2 linked regions of the Casimicrobium huifangae genome follow. The protein of the gene in region 1 interacts with the protein of each later gene in a pairwise test. Links are inferred from orthologs where the notes say so. Each region holds a gene or a part of one and is shown on either strand. Other genes may lie near its edges.

Evidence for each region.
Region 2: the proteins of secD (region 1) and pheT interact in binary tests that used the Escherichia coli proteins (3 or more experiments, as listed by UniProt). The link is inferred for Casimicrobium huifangae from one-to-one orthologs.

The regions. Positions count from the first base shown.
Region 1 is NZ_CP041352.1:3,675,704-3,687,027, forward strand. What follows is about bases 5,201-8,084. They hold secD (protein translocase subunit SecD), read right to left. Parts: upstream 7,668-8,084; coding sequence 5,733-7,667; downstream 5,201-5,732. Other genes in these bases: secF (protein translocase subunit SecF), read right to left, coding at 5,201-5,709; yajC (preprotein translocase subunit YajC), read right to left, coding at 7,781-8,084. In the rest of the region: FKL89_RS16585 (hypothetical protein), read left to right, coding at 1-232; FKL89_RS16590 (hypothetical protein), read left to right, coding at 367-570; FKL89_RS16595 (GNAT family N-acetyltransferase), read left to right, coding at 1,112-1,918; FKL89_RS16600 (Na/Pi cotransporter family protein), read left to right, coding at 2,172-3,863; FKL89_RS16605 (VTT domain-containing protein), read right to left, coding at 4,023-4,667; more of secF, read right to left, coding at 4,723-5,200; more of yajC, read right to left, coding at 8,085-8,101; FKL89_RS16625 (MmgE/PrpD family protein), read right to left, coding at 8,313-9,695; FKL89_RS16630 (Bug family tripartite tricarboxylate transporter substrate binding protein), read right to left, coding at 9,872-10,846; tRNA guanosine(34) transglycosylase Tgt, read right to left, coding at 10,960-11,324. UniProt on the Escherichia coli protein: Part of the Sec protein translocase complex. Interacts with the SecYEG preprotein conducting channel. SecDF uses the proton motive force (PMF) to complete protein translocation after the ATP-dependent function of SecA.
Region 2 is NZ_CP041352.1:2,432,912-2,440,610, reverse strand. Bases 1,168-4,240 are described here. They hold pheT (phenylalanine--tRNA ligase subunit beta), read left to right. Parts: upstream 1,168-1,525; coding sequence 1,526-3,955; downstream 3,956-4,240. Other genes in these bases: FKL89_RS11030 (integration host factor subunit alpha), read left to right, coding at 3,972-4,240; pheS (phenylalanine--tRNA ligase subunit alpha), read left to right, coding at 1,168-1,421. In the rest of the region: rplT (50S ribosomal protein L20), read left to right, coding at 1-300; more of pheS, read left to right, coding at 381-1,167; more of FKL89_RS11030, read left to right, coding at 4,241-4,289; FKL89_RS11025 (MerR family transcriptional regulator), read left to right, coding at 4,261-4,680; FKL89_RS11015 (type I restriction endonuclease subunit R), read right to left, coding at 4,975-7,699.

The sequences.
Region 1 (11,324 bases):
ACAGGAACCCGAAAGCAGAACCATGATTACCAAGGCCTACTTCACCACCACCAGCAAGCCGCATGCGGCTCGTGCTGGCGCGTGCGCGGCCGCTTGGGGCATGGCAATGAAACGTGGCCTGCGTCGCGTCGGCAATCAACCGCGTCTGTATTCGTTTGGCTCCGGTATGGGCAGCAATACAGAGCCACTGATGACTCGAATGTTTGTGAAAGGAGCGCCAGGACTGGCGTAACAGCAGCAAACAGGTTTCACCCGAAAACCCCGAGTCGTCGCAAGACCTCGGGGTTTTTTGTTTTTGGGTCCGAGCCTTGCAATTCTGTTCCCGGCAGTCCTTCTTCCACCACAGCACACATTCAGGAGTTCATCATGGTCCTTGTTGATTTCACCCTTGCCGAACGATGGCGAGTATTCGGCGAGCTCTCGTTCGCGCCGGTACCCCGCGACGCGAGGCGCCAGACTCCGGCCGCTACCGTGCCGGCAGTTGCGGCGCGGGTAGCGCCAGGTATCGACCCGGCCGAGGCTCCCGCCCGTCGGCAGGCAGAGGCGGCATTGATGCAGCGTCTGCTCTAGTCCTCGTCGGGACGCGTTGCCAGCGCACAGATAGTGCGCGGCATCGCGGCCCGATCAAGCGGTTACCCGTGCAATCGTGAGCACGGATAACGCCGGTCGCAACCGGCACCCAGTTTTGATGTGCGCCGCATTGGCGACGCATGATGTTTTTCAGGAAGACACGGCAAATACCGTGTCACGCAACCGAGCATCCCGTGCGTCAATCAAGAGCACATGCGAGTACGGGATGCAAAGCTCGGCTGACGGAATGGCGCAGTTCCCCCTCCTCCCCGAAGGTAGCGCCGGACCCGATAAGTTGCGTGCGCTAGAGGTGCGGCTAGTGCGCGAGGTGCAAGTCCTCACCTGAAGCCCCTGTTTCGCAGACGCGTGCATGAAGGCCAGCCAACAGCACGCGGCATCGCCGGACGCGGCGGTGTCGAGATCCGGAGAACGGCCTTGACGGACACGGTGAACCCGCCGTGGTGGTGCAAGGTACGCGTCTGCGAAACTACCTCTTTTGCTGCTTCTCCAGTCGCCGGCCCGGCGTCACCAAGCTCGCTCTATGTCCACGTCAAATCGTCCCGCATTCGATCTCCGCCGTCTCGAAGAAGTCTCGCAGAACGCGTCACGACCGGATCGCGGCCTGATGGTTGATGGCTGGAGTGTTGGCTTGTCGCAAGGGGTGGCGAAGCGATCTCGCTGCATCAACGCGTTCTATCGTTCGCAGCGCCCGTTTGCACAAAACCTCGTCGATGCGAAGGCTGCCTATGCGGCAGCTCGCCTGCCCTGCGTATTCCGGATGACGCCGTTTATCGACGATCAGTCGCTCGATTCGCGTCTGGATTCGCTCGGCTATGTTCGTTTCGATCCGGCCATTGTCATGGCGCTCGACCTTGATCATCTGCATCGCGAGCACGTTTCGGTGGCGTCTTCGCAAACCACCGTCGTGACCGAAAGCAATATGGCGCTGGCGGCTGAACGCGTCGCCGCGCTCCGTGGCGACAGCGCGGAAGAAACGACAGGACTGGCCGCACGGTGGCAACTGGCTGCGGCCGAGGTAGCACCGGGCTTCGTGCTGACCGCCGGAGCGGGCGTCAACGCGGAACCCGACTGCGTTGCCAGCTCCGTCACCATTCGCGAAGGCGATCACGTTGGCGTCTTCGATGTGGTGACGGCTGCAGACTGGCGGGGGCGTGGGCTGGCCTCGGTGTTGATTGCGACCCAACTCGCGGACGCGCGCGCGCGGGGGGCACAGGTCGCCTATCTGCATGTGCGCGCCGACAATCCGGCGCGGCGCATCTACGAACGCTTCGGCTTCGTGGCAGTCTATGAGTATTGGTACCGGGCCTTGCCCGGCGATGCCCGCTAGCCTCGGCTGCCGCCTTGTAACCGCGCGCCAAATCAGTCGACGAACAGGCCTGCCGGCCATCAAGTACATCTGCAGGCATTCGTCGCAATCGCGCAACGCGTAGTTGGTTGTAGTACGCAAATCGGCACTTACCAACCCGCCAAGCCGCACCGGCGCGTATCATCGCAAGATGTTCCTAGCATTTTTTTGTGTCCGTTTGATGACAGTTGATGCGTGCGCGGCGGCGACGCCCTGGCGGACCGGGGCCCGATAGATGCTCACGCTGTTAAACATCCTCGCCGGCATCGCGCTCCTCGTGTGGGGCACCTACCTCGTGCGCACCAGCGTGCTGCGGGTATACGGCGCCGAGTTGCGCCGCTTCCTGTCGGTGAATGTAGGCAACCGCTTCCTCGCCCTGCTGGCCGGCCTTGGCGTGACCGGGCTGCTACAGAGCTCAACGGCGACGGCGTTGCTGACCACCTCATTCGCCGGCAGTGGCCTGATCGCCACCGCGCCGGCGCTTGCCATCATGCTCGGCGCGGATATCGGCACGGCGCTGGCAGCGGTGTTCCTCTCACGCGATCTCACCTGGTTGTCACCACTGCTGATCTTCGTCGGCGTGATCGTCTTCCTGTCCAAGCAGCGTAGCAATGCCGAGCATCTCGGCCGCGTCGCCATCGGGCTTGGCCTGATGATGCTGGCGCTGCAGCTGATCGTCGCTGCGGCACGGCCGCTCACGCAGACGGCCGGCGTCAAGGCCATCTTCACCACGATCTCTGGCGACCCGCTGCTCGATCTCGTGATCGCCGCTGCAGTCACCGTGCTGGCGTATTCCAGTCTGGCAGTTGTGCTGCTGGTCGCCACGCTGACGGCGTCGCAGGTGATCGGTCTCGACACCGCGCTGCCGCTGGTGCTCGGCGCCAATATCGGCAGCGGTCTGCTGGCGGTGCTGATGACGCTGAAATCGGCTGCCGAGGTACGCCGGGTGCCAATGGGCAATCTGTTCTTCAAACTCGGCGGCGCCTTGCTGGCGATCCCGTTCATTCGGCTGATCGCCAATTACGCCGGGGACTCGGGATTCCCGGATGCGCAGGTGGTGATTGCCTTTCACCTTGTCTTCAACATCGTGCTGGGCGCCATCTGCATCGGGCTGACCGAACGTACAGCGGCGCTGGTGGAACGGCTGATCCCGGCGGCACCGACGGCGCAGGACGAGTCGCGCGCGCGCCATCTCGACCCGCACGCGCTGCCCACGCCGTCGCTGGCGCTGACCTGTGCCGCCCGCGAGGCGTTGCGTATTGGGGACTTTGTGGAGCAGATGCTCGCCGCGCTCGGCAGGCTGATGCAGGACAACCATCGTTCCTCCGCCGACGAAATCCGCCGCCTTGATGATGTGGTTGACTCGCTCTACAAGCAGGTGAAGTTCTACCTGACGCAGGTAAGCCGCACGCCGATGGGCGAGCGCGAGAGCCGCAAGTGGACCGACATCATCTCGTTCACCATCAATCTTGAGCAGGTCGGCGACATCATCGAGAAGAGCGCCAACGATGTGGTGTCGAAGAACATCGAGCGCAACCGCAATTTCTCGGACGCCGGACGGCAGGAGCTTTGCGACCTGCACGCCCGGCTAGTGGCCAATCTGCGGCTGGCGATGAACGTGTTCATCAACAACGACGTCAACGACGCCGAGAAACTGCTCGCCGAGAAGGTGAAGTTCCGTGAGCTGGAGCTGGTCAACTATGACAAGCATCTGGTACGGCTGGCCGATCACACCGTGCAGAGCATCGAAACCAGCTCGCTGCACCTTGATCTGATGCGCGACCTGAAGCGCATCAATTCACACTTCTGCTCGGTTGCCTATCCGATTTTGGAGGCGGCGGGCGCCCTGTCGGAAAGCCGTCTGCGAGCCGTTGAGCACGAGCGCGGTGACGTCACCATCACTGGCGGCGGGCGGCAGCGCGTCTAGGGCCGTTACACCGGCAAGGCAGCTTTTCGGCCGGACCCGCATCGGCGCTTGGCTTCTGGCGGTAAAACGGCGATTGTCGATTTTTCGCGTTTTGATGGTGCGAGCCCAGATCAGCCGGGCTTCTTCGTCTAAAGTTGCCAGCCGGCAACCGCTAGCGATTCAGGACGCCCGCCTGCTGCGGCGGTGCTCCTGCCAGACCTTGACCACGATCGGTAGCACCGAAATCGCGACGATACCGATCACGATCACGGACAGGTTGTTGCGCACCCAGGAGATATTACCGAACAGGTAACCAGCGTAGGTCAAGGAGGAAATCCACGCCACGCCGCCGATCACGTTGTAGACAAAAAACGTGCGGTAGGGCATCTGCGCTACGCCCGCGAGGAACGGCACAAACGTACGCACGATGGGCACGAAGCGACCCATCACAATCGAAAACGGGCCGTACTTTTCGTAAAAGGCCTGCGTCTGCAGCAGATATTCCTGCTTGAAGACGCGCGAATCCTTGCGTTCAAATGCCTTCATACCGAGCCGACTGCCGACGAAATAGTTCACCGCGTCGCCGAGGATCGCAGCGGCGCACAGGATCGCAACGAACAGATGCACATTGAGCCCGGCAAGCGCGGTGATCGCGCCCGCGATGAACAGCAGCGAATCCCCCGGCAGCAGCGGCATGACCACCAGGCCGGTCTCGGCGAAGATGATCAGCGTGACCACGCCGAAGAACAGCAGCGGCGATGCCTGCGCCAGCGCCGCAAGGTGATCGTCGAGCGAGGAGAAGAAAGACAGCAGTTCAGCGATCATGAAATGGCCGCGCAGGCGCAACAGCCTTGAGCTGCCACGCCAACACGTCGTTGCCTCACGGCAGGATCTTCTCGGCTTCCAGCGCGTCCTTCGGCTTCGCCTCGGGTTTGACCAGATTCTCGCGCGAGGTGCCGAGCCAGCGCACCAGCGGCGCCATCACCAGCACTGACGAGTAGATACCGAAGCAGATACCGATGGTCAACGCCAGCGCGAAATAGTGCAGCGTCTCGCCACCGAAGAACAGCATCGCCAGCACCATGATCTGCGTCGAGCCGTGGGTGATGATGGTGCGGCTGATGGTGCTGGTGATCGCGTTGTCAATCACGTGATCAACGCTGGCCTTGCGCATCTTGCGGAAGTTTTCGCGCACCCGGTCTGCAATAACCACCGACTCGTTCACCGAGTAACCCAGGATCGCCAGCACACCGGCCAGCACTGGCAGGTTGAATTCCCAGCCGAAAATGGCGAACAGGCCGAGAATGATGATGATGTCGTGCAGGTTGGCGATGATGGCCGATACTGCGAAGCGCCATTCGAAGCGGATCGCCAGATACATCATGATGCCGGCAATCACCAGCACCAGCGCCAGCGCACCGCTTTCGAACAACTCCTTGCCCACCTGTGGGCCGACGAATTCAACCCGCTTGAGCTCAATCTTCTCGGCGCCGTCACCACACGCGGTTTTGGTGTCGGAGACCGGCCGCGCGCCGCACACTGCCTTGAACAGGTTCTCGCTCATCTGAGCGTTGGTGATGCCCTGCACCAGTGGCAGGCGCACCAGCACATCTTGCGGCGTGCCGAAGTTCTGCACTACCGCCTCACCGGTTTTCAGGCCTTCGATCGCCGCGCGCGCCTGCGCCATGTCCGCCGGTTTGGCGTAACGCAGCTCGGCCACGGTGCCGCCGGTGAAATCAATACCGTAGTGCAGGCCCTTGGTGAAAAGCGCGCCGACGGCGATGAGGAAGGTGATCAGCGAAATTGCGTTGAAGTACAACGCATATTTCATGAATGGCAGATCGCCCTTGATGCGGAAAAATTCCATGACTGTCTCCTGTTTTTCCGCGCTTACTTGCTGTCCGCCGCAACCACGTCGGTCGCAGCATCAGGGGGGCTGGTGACCACCGAGTCCGGGCGCCAGACTGTACCGATGGAAATTTTCTCCAGCTTCTTCTTGGTGCCATAAACCAGATTGACGATCCCGCGCGAGAAGAACACGGCGGAGAACATCGAGGTCAGGATGCCGAGGCAATGCACCACCGCGAAGCCCTTGACCGGACCGGAGCCGAACATGAACAGCGCGAGGCCGGCGATCAGCGTGGTGATGTTGGAGTCAAGAATCGTGGCCCAGGCATGGTCGAAGCCAGCCGAGATTGCCTCCTGCGGTTTGAGGCCGCGACGCAGCTCCTCGCGGATGCGTTCGTTGATCAGCACGTTGGCGTCAATCGCCATACCAAGTGTCAGCGCGATAGCGGCGATACCCGGCAAGGTCAGGGTTGCCTGCAGCATCGAGAGAATCGCGATCAGCAGCAGCAGGTTGACCGACAGCGCCAGCGTCGAGATCAGGCCCATCACCATGTAGTACACGCAGATGAATGCAGCCAGGGCGACAAAGCCCCACATCACCGAATTGAAACCTCGCTCGATGTTCTCGGCACCGAGGCTCGGGCCGACCGAGCGTTCCTCAATGATTTCCATCGGCGCTGCAATCGAGCCGGAACGAATCAAGAGCGCAATGTCGCTGGTCTCGCGCGTGGTCATGCGGCCGCTGATCTGGAAGTTGCTGCCCAGTTCGCCCTGGATGATCGGCGCCGTGATCACTTCCGGCTTGCCCTTTTCGATCAGCACGATCGCCATGCGGTTGCCGATATTTTGGCCCGTGACATCGCGAAGCACCCGCGCGCCCTGACCATCAGTGCTGACGCGAACGATCGGCTGGTTGCTCTGGCCGTCAAATGCCGGCTCGGCACCGTTGATGCGCTCGCCAGTAATCACGTACTGCTTCTTGACCAGAATCTGGCCGCCGTCGCGGTCGTTCATCAGCTCGGTGCCATAGGGAACATTGCCGTTCTGTGCGGCCTGCAGCGCAGCGCTGTTCTTGCTGTTGTCAGCCTCGACCATGCGCAGCTCGAGTGTGCCGGTGCGGCCGATCACGTCTTTCAGGCGGGCCGGGTCAGAGGCGCCCGGCACCTGAATGACGATGCGGTCAGCCCCTTGCCGCTGGATGATCGGCTCGGTCAGGCCCAGCGCGTTGATGCGGTTGCCCAGCACCTTCTGGTTCTGCTCGATGGCGGAGTCGGCCAGCTTCTTCTTGGCCTCTTCCTTGAGGGTGATGACGAGACGCAGGTCCTGCGCGGCGCCGTCTTCCTTGATCAGCAGATCCTTGTTGGAATCGCTGATTTCACGGGATGCCTTTTCACGCTGCGCCGGATCGCTGAACTTGACGGCGATGGTCTCGCCGCTCTTGTCGACGCCACCGTACTGGATCTTCTTCTCGCGCATCAGGCTGCGGATATCCGACGCGTTGCGGTCGGCGGCGCGGTCGAGCGCGCCCTTCATATCCACCTGCATCAGGAAGTGCACACCGCCGCGCAGATCAAGGCCCAGCGCCATCGGTTTGGCGTTCAGGTTCTGCATCCAGTGCGGGGTGGTCGATTCGCTGGTCAGCGCGATGATGTAGTTGCCGGTACCGTCGGCGACGCCATTGTTCAGGTCTTTCAGCAGCAGCTCTTTGGCCTTCACCTGGCTGTCGCTGTCCCCTTTGGCAAAACGAACATGCACGCCATTGGCCGGATCGAGCTCGGATGAGGCAATGGCGACACCGGCAGTCTTGAGCGTCTTTTCAACCCGCTCAAGCAGTGCGGCGTCGAGGCGCACTGCGGTCTTGTTGGTGGAAACCTGAACCGCCGGCACTTGCGGAAAGATGTTGGGAACGGTGTAGAAGAACCCGATCACAACCGCGACGATCATGATGAGGTATTTCCACAGGGGATAGCGATTCATGGGCTGATCCTGGGGCTAGGGCGAAGTGTTGGGTGTACGTTGGGACGCCGGCTGACATCCCAACCCCTGCAGACGGCGGCAGCGGCGCAAGCGCGCGGGCTGCCAGCGCAGGGTCAGATCTGTTTGATGGAGCCTTTGGGCAGAAGTGCCGTGACCGCGTTGCGCTGGAAGCTGATCTCGGTAGTGCCGTTCACCTGCAGGGTGACGTAGTTTTCGTCAAGCTTGACCACTTTACCCACCACGCCGCCGGCGGTGACGACTTCGTCGCCCTTCTGCAGCGCTTCCATCATCGCCTTTTGTTCCTTGGCGCGCTTCTGCTGCGGACGGATGAGCAGGAAATAAAAGACAACGAAGATACCGATCATCGGCAGCAGCGAGAGAAATTCGTTACCGGCTGTGCCGCCGGCTGCCTGCGCGTAAGCAGTGCCAATCATGGGGAAACCCTCGATAAATCAAAAAGTTAACTGCATATTGTAGCCGTCGCAGACAAGCTTTCTGATCGCCTTGATGCAGGCGTCTTTTCTTTGCAACCCTGATTCAACAAGGGCTCCAGCTTCATTTCTTTTTAAGTCGACTATTCATTAAAAGCGCGCTTTAGCCCCGTTCAAACAAGCTTCTTGGAGAAAAGCTGCTACCGCACTCGCGCTACGCGGGAACGGACCGCTGCGCCAGCGCCCGCAGATTCGCCGACTTGCCCACTGACCATGCCTGCGCCATCAGCTCATGAACGGCAGCCGCACCCAGTACCGGCTCGGCCAGCGCTGTGAATTTGCGCTCCAGGTCGGCGTCGCTCAACGGCCGCTGCAGCGAGCCAATTGCGTGTTCAACATGCACTTCGCGGCGCTCGCCGTTTCGCAGCACAGCGGTGGCGCGGACTTCCGCCTCGTCAATCGCCGGGTCCACCGTCGCCACCACCTTGCGCCGTGCAGCAACGACGTCGGCGCGAGTCACCACCTCATCAGCAAACTCCGCCTCGCCTGCCCGCCCGAACAGCAAACCGGCCGCGCAGCCGTGGTAGACGCTGAACTTGGCTTCCAGGCCGTCCTTCGGTTCCTTCTTGCCGGTCAGCTCAAGCACCAGCGAATGCACGGCAATTTCAATGCGCTCGACGTCGTCGGCCTGTACGCCCGCCGCCCGCAGTTGCGCGCAGGCATCAATCGCCGGATGAATCACGATGCCGCAGGCGAACGGCTTGTAGGTGTTGAACGAGATTTCGAAGCGCGAACCCAATTCATCCGTGACTTCGTTCCAATCGCACTTGGTCGACGCCACCTGCATCAGGCCGCGTGGCGCCTCCAGCGCGCGCTTGCTGGCCGTAAAGCCTTCGCGTGCGAGCAAGGCAGCGAGCAGCCCGGCACGGGCGGCCGCGCCGGGGTGAAACGGCTTGGTCATGGTGCCAAACTGTTCACGCAGCCCGACCGGGGTTGACGCCGCGATGCCCAGCGCCATCTGCGTGCGGTCAGCGTCGAGCCCCAGCATGCGCGCACAACCCGCCGCCGCGCCAAGCATGCCGGTGGAGCCGGTGATGTGCCAGCCACGGTCGTAGTGATCGGGATACATCGCATTGCCGACGCGGCAGGCGACATCGATGCCGAGCACCAGCGAATCAATCAGTGCACGGCCCGAAGCCCCTGTCACCTCGGCCAGCGCCAGCAGGGCGGATGCCACCGGGCCCGCCGGGTGGATGATGGTCTTCAGGTGGGTGTCGTCAAAATCAAAGGTGTGCGAAGTGATGCCGTTCACCAGCGCGGCGCCCGCCATGTCGAGCCGTTCCTTGCGGCCGAGCACCGTCGCCTGCGGTGCCGGCTGCATAACGGCAAGCGCACGTAGCGCGGCATCTGCCGCCTCGTGTTTGGCCGCGCCGATGCCGCAGCCCAGCCAGTTGAAAAAGGTGCGGTGCGCTTCGTGATCGACTGCGGCACTCCAGCCGCCCGCAGCGCCGGACGGATGATTCGCGACGAACTCCGCCAGCGTGCGAGTGACGGGAGGCGGATTGTGGTCGGCGTGGACTTGAGTATTGCGGGCCATGATTTTTTTGGCTGTAGGTAGATGACATGCACTTGCCACTCCCTCTCCCCTTGTGGGAGAGGGTCCGGGGAGAGGGGGTACGTGCAATGGAGAGCCGCGTCAGTTGTTTCCGCGACCATCCCCCTCTCCCCCAACCCTCCCCCACCAAGGGGGAAGGAGCAAACCGGAGGAACTGGTTAAGTGCCTATTTCAATATTGCGCTCACGCACCAGCTTGGTCCAGCGCGCAACCTCAGCCGCAATGAATGCCGAAAACTCGGCGCTGCTCATCGGCATCGGCTCCAGTGCCTCGCCCGACAGTCGCTCGCGCAGCTCCGGCAACGCGATAGCGCGGTTGATCTCTTCGTTGAGCCTGCTTACCACGGCGAGCGGCATTTTGGCCGGTCCGACAATGCCATACCACTGCACTGCCGTGAATCCGGAAAAGCCCAATTCCTCAAAGGTGGGCACCTCAGGCAAGACTGCGTGACGCTTGTTGCCGGTGACCGCGAGCGGACGCAGTTTGCCGCTCTTGATGTGTTGCAACGCTGCCGCGAGCCCAGGCATCATGAATTGCGTCTGCCCGCCCAGCACGTCGGTGATCGCAGGTGCGATGCCGCGATACGGCGCGTGTGTCGCCTGAATGTCCACGGCCAGCTTGAACTGCTCCACCAGCAGGTGCGTCAGCGAACCTTGCCCGGCACTGCCGAAGCTCAGTGGCGACCTCTTCGCCAGCGCCACCAGCTCCTTCACTGACGCCGCAGGCACACCACTGCCCACCACCAACACGTTCGGCGTACCGGCCACCATCGCAATGGCAGTGAAATCCTTCACCGCATCGTAGGGGATATTGCGCATCGCCGGGTTGGTGCCGTGGGTGGCAACGTAGCCGAGCATCAGCGTATAGCCGTCGGCGGGCGCCCGCATGGTCGCTTGCGCCGCGATCACGCCACCGCCGCCGCTCATGTTGTCGACGATGAAGGGTTGACCGAGCGCCTTCTGCAACCGCTCGGCGACCGTACGCGCGACCAGATCAACGCCACCGCCCGGCGCAACCGGCGCGATGATCTTCACGGTGCGGCTGGGGTAAGGGGCTGTCTGGGCATGGCCTGCGCCGGCAATGGCCGCGACAGCCGCAGCCAGCGTCGCGCGCGAAAAACTTCTACGGTCCATCGCTTACCCTCACAAATCGATGATCGCCGGCGGATTGTGGGAGCGGCTCCGCCGCGCCCCGCCGGGGCGGTTCAAATCTGGTCGCGGCACCACCACTCACGGCATGGCAGCGCTCAATCCGTCCCGCGCGCCCGATCACGATGGAATTGCTCGCGCCATGCCACGTAGCGCTGCTGCTCAATCGCCTCGCGCATTTCTTTCGTGAGCCGCAGGTAGTAGTGCAGGTTGTGGATCGTGTTGAGCATCGCGCCGAGGATTTCGCCGGTCTTGTTCAGATGATGCAGGTAGGCGCGGCTGAAGTTGCGGCAGGTGTAGCAGCTGCAGGATTCGTCGAGCGGCCGCCGGTCGTCGCGGAACTTGGCGTTCTTCAACTTGATGTCACCAAAGCGCGTGAACAGCCAGCCATTGCGGGCGTTGCGTGTGGGCATCACGCAGTCGAACATGTCGAGCCCGCGCTCTACCGCGTAGACGAGGTCTT
Region 2 (7,699 bases), 1.2 Mb from region 1 along the record:
ATCGCGCTGGCCAAAGGCTATCGCGGTCGTCGCAATAACGTCTATCGCGTTGCCAAGCAGGCGGTGATGCGCGCCGGGCAATATGCCTATCGCGATCGCCGCAACAAGAAGCGCGATTTCCGTGCCCTGTGGATTGCGCGTATCAACGCCGCAGCCCGCGAAGCCGGCATGAAGTACTCGACCTTCATGGGCGCCCTGAAAAAGGCGGCCATCGAGATCGACCGCAAGGTACTCGCCGACATGGCCGTCTTTGACGCGCCGGCGTTTACCGCGCTCGTGGAGCGCGTCAAGAAGGCCTAGGCCTCCCTTACCGACCGCTCTCGAGCAACCCACAAAAGGGAGGCACCGCCTCCCTTTTGTTTTTTCTGGACCGTGATGACATGACGCAATCCCTCGAACAAATCATCGCCTCCGCCAGTGCCGACTTCGCTGCCTGTGCCGACGCACCGTCGCTGGAGAACGCCAAGGCGAAGTACCTTGGCAAGACCGGCGCCGTCACCGACCTGCTGAAGGGCATGGCCACCCTGTCGCCGGAGGAAAAGAAGACCCGTGGCGCCGAGATCAACCGCACCAAGGACGCTATCGAGGCTGCGTTGCGAGCCCGGCGCGACGCGCTCGCTGCCGATGCGCTCAACGCCAAACTCGCGGCGGAGTCCATCGACGTCACCCTGCCCGGTCGTGGCAAGGGGCAGGGCGGTATTCACCCGGTGATCCGTACCTGGCAGCGCGTTGAGGAGATTTTTGGCTCGATCGGTTTCGACGTCGCCGATGGCCCCGAGATTGAGGCCGACTGGTTCAACTTCACGGCGCTGAACAACCCGCCGAACCACCCGGCGCGCTCGATGCAGGACACGTTCTACGTCGACATGAACGGCACCGACGGCCTGCCGCTGCTGCTGCGCACCCACACCTCGCCGATGCAGGTACGTTACGCGCGGATGCACGCGAGCGACGTGACCACGAAGGGCAAACCGATCAAGGTCATCGCGCCGGGGCGCACCTATCGCGTCGACTCCGACGCCACCCACTCGCCGATGTTCCATCAGGTCGAGGGACTCTGGATTGACGAGAACATCTCGTTCGCCGACCTGAAGGGCGTCTATACCGACTTCCTGCGTCGCTTCTTCGAGAGCGACGACCTGCAGGTGCGCTTCCGCCCGAGCTACTTCCCGTTCACCGAGCCATCCGCCGAGATCGACATGAAGTTCGAAAGCGGCCCGCTGAAAGGCAAGTGGCTGGAGATTTCCGGTTCCGGCCAGGTGCATCCGAGCGTGGTGCGCAACTTCGGTCTCGACCCCGAGCGCTACATCGGCTTCGCCTTTGGCTCCGGGCTCGAGCGTCTCACGATGTTGCGCTACGGCATTGGCGATCTGCGCCTGTTCTTCGAGGGCGATCTGCGCTTTTTGAAGCAGTTTGCCTAGCGCCACTGGCGCAGGACGAATGACCAATGACGAATGACGACATTGGTTAGCGTTCCCGCTCACGTTCTTTCGTCATTCGTCATTCGTCTTTCGTCCTTGAATTTATGCAATTCTCCGAATCCTGGCTCCGCAGCTTCTGCAACCCGTCCATGACGACGGACGAACTCGCCCACGCGCTCACGATGGCCGGGCTGGAGGTGGAGGAGGTGACGCCCGCTGCGCCGCCGTTCACCAAGATCGTCGTCGGCGAGATCGTCACCCGCGAGAAGCATCCGAACGCGGACAAGCTGTCGCTGTGTACGGTCAACGTAGGGGCGCACGCTGCAACACCGCTGCAGATCGTCTGTGGTGCGCCGAATGCCCGGGCTGGCATCAAAATCCCCTGCGCACTGGTCGGCGCCGAGTTGCCGCCTGGTGAGGATGGCAAGCCATTCCTGATCAAGCCGGTCAAGATGCGCGGTGTCGAGTCCAACGGCATGCTCTGCAGCGCCCGTGAGCTGGGTATCTCCACTGATCATGCCGGTCTGCTGGAGCTGGCGGCCGACGCGCCGATCGGCGCCGACATCCGCGAATACCTTTCGCTCAACGACAGCAAATTCCTGATCAAGCTGACGCCGAACAAGGCGGACTGCCTGTCGGTCTATGGGGTCGCGCGCGAAGTGCACGCCATCACCGGCGCGCCTCTCGCGCCGGCGCCCACTGGCGAGGTGAAGGCAACGCTGGCCGATGTGCTGCCTGTAAAGGTGCTGGCGCCTGATCTGTGCGGCCGTTTCGCTGGCCGCGTGGTGCGCGGCGTCAACGCCAAGGCCTCCACCCCGGCGTGGATGCGGGAACGGCTGGAGAAATCCGGTCAACGCTCGATCACAGCGCTGGTCGACATTTCCAACTACGTGATGCTGGAACTCGGTCGCCCGACGCACGTGTTCGATCTCGACAAGGTGCATGGCGGGCTCGAAGTGCGCTGGGGCAAGGCGGGCGAAACGCTCAAGCTGCTCAATGGCAACACCGTCGAGCTCTACGACAAAGTCGGTGTCATCGCCGACGACCACGCGGTTGAATCGCTCGCCGGCATCATGGGCGGTGACAGCACGGCCGTGTCGCTCGACACGCAGAACGTCTACGTCGAAGCCGCGTTCTGGCACCCGCTCGCCATTCAGGGCCGCGGCCGCCGCTACAACTTCTCCACCGACGCCGGGCACCGCTTTGAGCGTGGCGTGGACTGGGAGACGATCCCGGCGCACCTGGATCGCATCTGCGCGCTGATCCTGGAAATCTGCGGCGGCGAGGCCGGTCCGCTTGACGATCAGACGGTCAACGTGCCCACCCGCAAGCCGGTCACGATGCGCATTGCACGTGCGCAGAAGGTCATCGGCGTGCCGGTTTCTGCCGACGAAATGAGCGGCATTTTCACGCGGTTGGGCCTGCCGCACCGGCGCTCTGTTGTGGAATCGACCGGCGGCACGGATGAGGCCATCATCGTCACCCCGCCCAGCTACCGCTTCGACATCGAGATCGAAGAGGATCTGATCGAGGAGATCGCCCGCATCTATGGCTTTGACAACATCCCGGCGCTGCCGCCGGTCGCGCGCGCCGCGATGCACGCCAAGCGCGAAAGCACACGCAGCCTGCACGAGCTGCGCGCCGCGATTGCTGCAGCGGATTACTTCGAGGCCATCAACTACAGCTTCGTCGATGAAAGCTGGGAGCGCGAGCTGCTCGGCAACGGTAACCCGATCAAGCTGCTGAACCCGATCGCCAGCCAGATGGCGGTGATGCGCACCTCGCTGATCCCCGGTTTGCTGGCGAACATTCAATACAACGCCAGTCACAAGGCGGATCGGGTTCGCGTCTTTGAGCTGGGCAAGGTGTTCCTGCGCGACAAGAGCGTCACCGATGGCGAGCTGGCTGTGGCCGGGATCGCCCAGCCACTGCGGCTCGCCGGTGCAGCCTGGGGCGGCGCAGTGACCGAGCAGTGGGCCAGTGCCAAGCGTGCAGTGGACTTTTTTGACGTAAAGGCGGATTTGATGGCGTTGTTGCCGGCTGACGTGACCTTTGCTGCTGGTGAGCATCCGTTGCTGCACCCTGGCCGCTCGGCGCAAATCGCGCAGGGAGGGGCGACCATCGGCTGGATCGGCGAACTGCACCCGAAGCATCTGACCAAGTTCGAGCTCAGCTCGGCACCGGTGGTGTTCGAGCTGGATGTGGCGGCGCTGCAACAGTGCCCCATGCCGGTGCATGTGCCGGTCTCGAAGCAGCCGCTGGTGCGCCGCGACATGGCGCTGGTGGTTGCAAATTCCGTTAATTCCGACGCTCTCACAGCCAGCTTGCGCGAGGCCGCGCCGGCGTTTGTGCGCGCGGTGGAAGTGTTTGACGTGTACCGCGGCGCCGGTCTGCCAGAAGGCAAAAAAAGCGTTGCAATTCGGGTACTTATGCAAGATACTGAACGTACGTTGGCAGATAACGAGATCGAGGGAGCATGCCAGCGGATGCTCGACAATGTTCAACAACAACATGGCGCCGCATTGCGCGCCTAGTGCATAGACAGTAGTAATGCCTGAATCGGTTACCAAAGCGGAGCTAGCGGATGTCCTGTTCGAGCGACTGGGCTTGAACAAGCGCGAAGCGAAGGACATGGTCGACTACTTCTTTGAAGAAGTGCGCGAAGCCCTGGAGCGTGGCGAAGACGTCAAGCTCTCCGGCTTCGGCATCTTCAATCTGCGCGAAAAATCGCAGCGCCCTGGTCGCAACCCGAAAACCGGCGAGGAAATCCCGATCACGGCGCGCCGCGTCGTGACCTTCCACGCCAGCAACAAACTCAAGGCGCAGGTGGACGCCGCTCATGCCGAGCGAGAGCCCGTCGCTGGCTGAACTGCCGCCGATTCCGGCGAAACGCTACTTCACCATCGGCGAAGTGAGTGAGCTTTGCCTGGTCAAACCGCACGTGCTGCGCTACTGGGAGCAGGAGTTCACCCAACTGCGCCCGGTCAAGCGCCGTGGCAACCGCCGCTATTACCAGCACCATGAAGTGCTGCTGGTGCGCCGCATCCGCGAGCTGCTCTACGGCGAAGGCTTCACCATCATCGGCGCCCGTGGCCGACTGGACGAAGAGGCCAATGGCGCCCAGCCCGCGACGCGGCGGCGCAACGTGACCGCTGTCGCCACCACCGGCCGCACCGTGCTCAGCCACGTTGATGGCACCGACTTGCGACAAGAGCTGCTTGAAATCGCGGCGTTGCTCGACCCGAAGCAGCCCAGCTAGTCCTCCTCACACACACGTGCACGACATATGCACGCGTGCACATGCGTGCCGATGCAATGCACTGCGGGCCAGCTATCACGCAACACTCACCTATTCGCAGCAGAGCGCTCATGCTGCACTGCTACAATCAACGGCTCGGCGTATAGCGCAGCCTGGTAGCGCACTTGCATGGGGTGCAAGGGGTCGCGAGTTCGAATCCCGCTACGCCGACCATACTCACAAAGGGTTAGCTGGTTAATTGCCGCTAACCCTTTTTCTTTTGCAGCGTACCAATGTGTAAATGTGCTGCGCTGACTACGACCAGGCGTCGCCCAACGCCTCTGCCTGCCGCAACACCAGCTCTACCGCGCCGTCTTGCAAATCGGGCGGGTAGCGGTACTTGCGGAGGATGCGTTTCACCATCAGGCGTAGTTTGGCGCGCACGCTCTCGCGCTGCGACCAGTCCACAGTGATGTTGCGGCGCAGGCTTTCAGTCAGTTCGTGGGCGATCTTCTTGAGCGTTTCGTCGCCCAGTTCGCGCACGGCGGACTCGTTGTCCACCAGCGCATCGTAAAAGCGGACTTCGTCATCGTTCAACCCAAGCGCTTCGCCGCGATTGGCTGCCTCGCGGAACTTGCGCGCCATCTCGATCAGTTCTTCGATCACCTGTGCGGTTTCGATGGTGCGGTTCTGGTAGCGGGTAATGACGTTGGCCAGCAGTTCTGAAAACCGCCGCTGCTGCACGAGATTGCTCGCGAAGCGCGTCCTGATCTCGCCTTCGAGCAGGCGATCAAGCAGCTCCACGGCCAGGTTGCGTTCCGGCAAGTTGCGCACGTCTTCCAGGAACGCGTCGTCGAGGATGCCGATGTTGGGTTTGTCCAGCCCCACCGCATCAAACACATCCACCACTTCGTCCGACACTACCGCCGAGCTGATGATTTGCCGTACCGCCAGCTCGCGTTCCTCGTTGGTCCGCTTTTGTTGCGCCAGCTCACGCTTGGTCAGGATCACCTTCACGCACTGCAGGAAGGCCACCTCATCGCGCACTGCCTTGGCCTCATCCAGCGTGCAGCACAGCGTGAATGCCTTGCTCATCGCCAGCGCGATGTCGGCAAAACGCTTCTTGCCATCAGTCAGCCCGAGCACATGGTTGGCGGCACCCGCGAGCAGACGATGGCCCGCCGTGCGAAATGCGGAATAGTCAAAGCCATGCAGCATGCCGCGCAGCACATCGAGCTTTTCGGCCATCACGGCGTACGCCTCGGCCGCATCCACCGTCGGCCGGCCACGGCCATGGCTGGCGGTGTAATCCTTCAGCGCGCTGCGCAGTTCGTTGGCGATCCCGATGTAGTCCACCACCAGCCCGCCCTGCTTGTCGCGGAACACGCGGTTCACCCGCGCGATCGCCTGCATCAGGTTGTGCCCCTTCATCGGCTTGTCCACGTAGAGCGTGTGCACGCAAGGCGCGTCGAAACCGGTCAGCCACATGTCACGCACGATGACCATGGCGAGCGGGTCGGCCGGGTCCTTGAAGCGTTTCTCCAGCCGTTTGCGGGTCTGCCCGCTGTAGATATGCGGTCGCAGCAGCGCCTTGTCGCTCGCCGAGCCGGTCATCACGATTTTGATCGCACCTTTCTCCGGGTCTGCGTCGTGCCAGTCGGGGCGCAGCCTGATGACCTCGTCGTAGAGGTGGACGCAGATGTCGCGGCTCATCGCCACCACCATCGCCTTGCCGGTCTGCGCGCGCTGCCGTTCCTCGAAGTGCGCCACCAGATCGGCCGCCACGCGGGCCACCCGCGGCTCGGCGCCCACCACGCGCTCCAGCGCGGCCCAGCGGCTCTTGAGTCGTGCCTGCTGGGTTTCTTCCTCGTCCTCGGTCAGCTCGTCGACCGCCTCATCGAGCTCCGGCAGATCGGCGTCTTTCAACCCCAGCCGCGCCAGCCTTGATTCAAAGTAGATCGCGACGGTCGCACCATCCTCCTTCGCCTGCTGCATGTCGTAGACGTGGATGTAGTCACCAAACACCGCCCGCGTGTCGCGGTCCTCGCTGGACACCGGCGTACCGGTAAAGGCCACAAACGTTGCGTTCGGCAGCGCATCGCGCAGGTGCTGCGCGTAGCCCACCTGAAACCGGCTGATGTATTCGCCCGGCGGACCTTCGGCCGCACGCAGTGTGCTGCCCACTGTCGCGTCGTTCGCGGCCGTGCCCACGCGCGGTGGCGCGGGGGCTTTCAGTTTCGCGGCAAAGCCATATTGTGTGCGGTGGGCCTCGTCGGCAATCACCACAATGTTGCGGCGGTCCGAGAGCACGGGGAAGCTGTCTTCATCGGCGCCGGGCATGAATTTTTGAATGGTGGCGAAGATGATGCCACCGGACGGACGGTTGCCGAGCCGCGCGCGCAGGTCCTGCCGTGTCGTCGCCTGCACCGGCTGCTCGCGCAGCAAATCTTCCGCCAGCGAGAACACTCCAAACAACTGCCCGTCGAGGTCGTTGCGGTCGGTGATCACCACGATGGTCGGGTTCTCCATCGTCGGGGTCTGCATCACGCGCGCTGCAAAGCAGGTCATCGTGATGCTCTTGCCGCTGCCCTGCGTGTGCCACACCACGCCGCCCTTGCGACTGCCACCGGGGCGCGAGGCCGCGATCACCTGCTCGATGGCGGCACGCACGGCATGAAACTGGTGATAGCCCGCCACTTTCTTGAGCAGCCCGCCGTCATCTTCAAACAGCACGAAGTAGCGCAGGTAATCGAGCAGCATCGCGGGCGCCAGCAGGCCGTGCACCAGGGTTTCGAGCTCGTTGAATTCGCCGAGCGGGTCGAGCGTCACGCCGTCGATCGTGCGCCACTGCAAGAAGCGCTCGCGATCCGCCGACAGCGAGCCGGCGCGTGCATCGCTACCGTCGGAGATCACCATCAGCTCGTTGTAGTGAAAGAGATCGGGGATCTGCTCCTTGTAGGTCTGCAACTGCTGGTACGCCGTCCAGATGTCGGCGTTGGCGTCGGCCGGGTTCTTCAGTTCCAGCACCACCAGCGGCAGG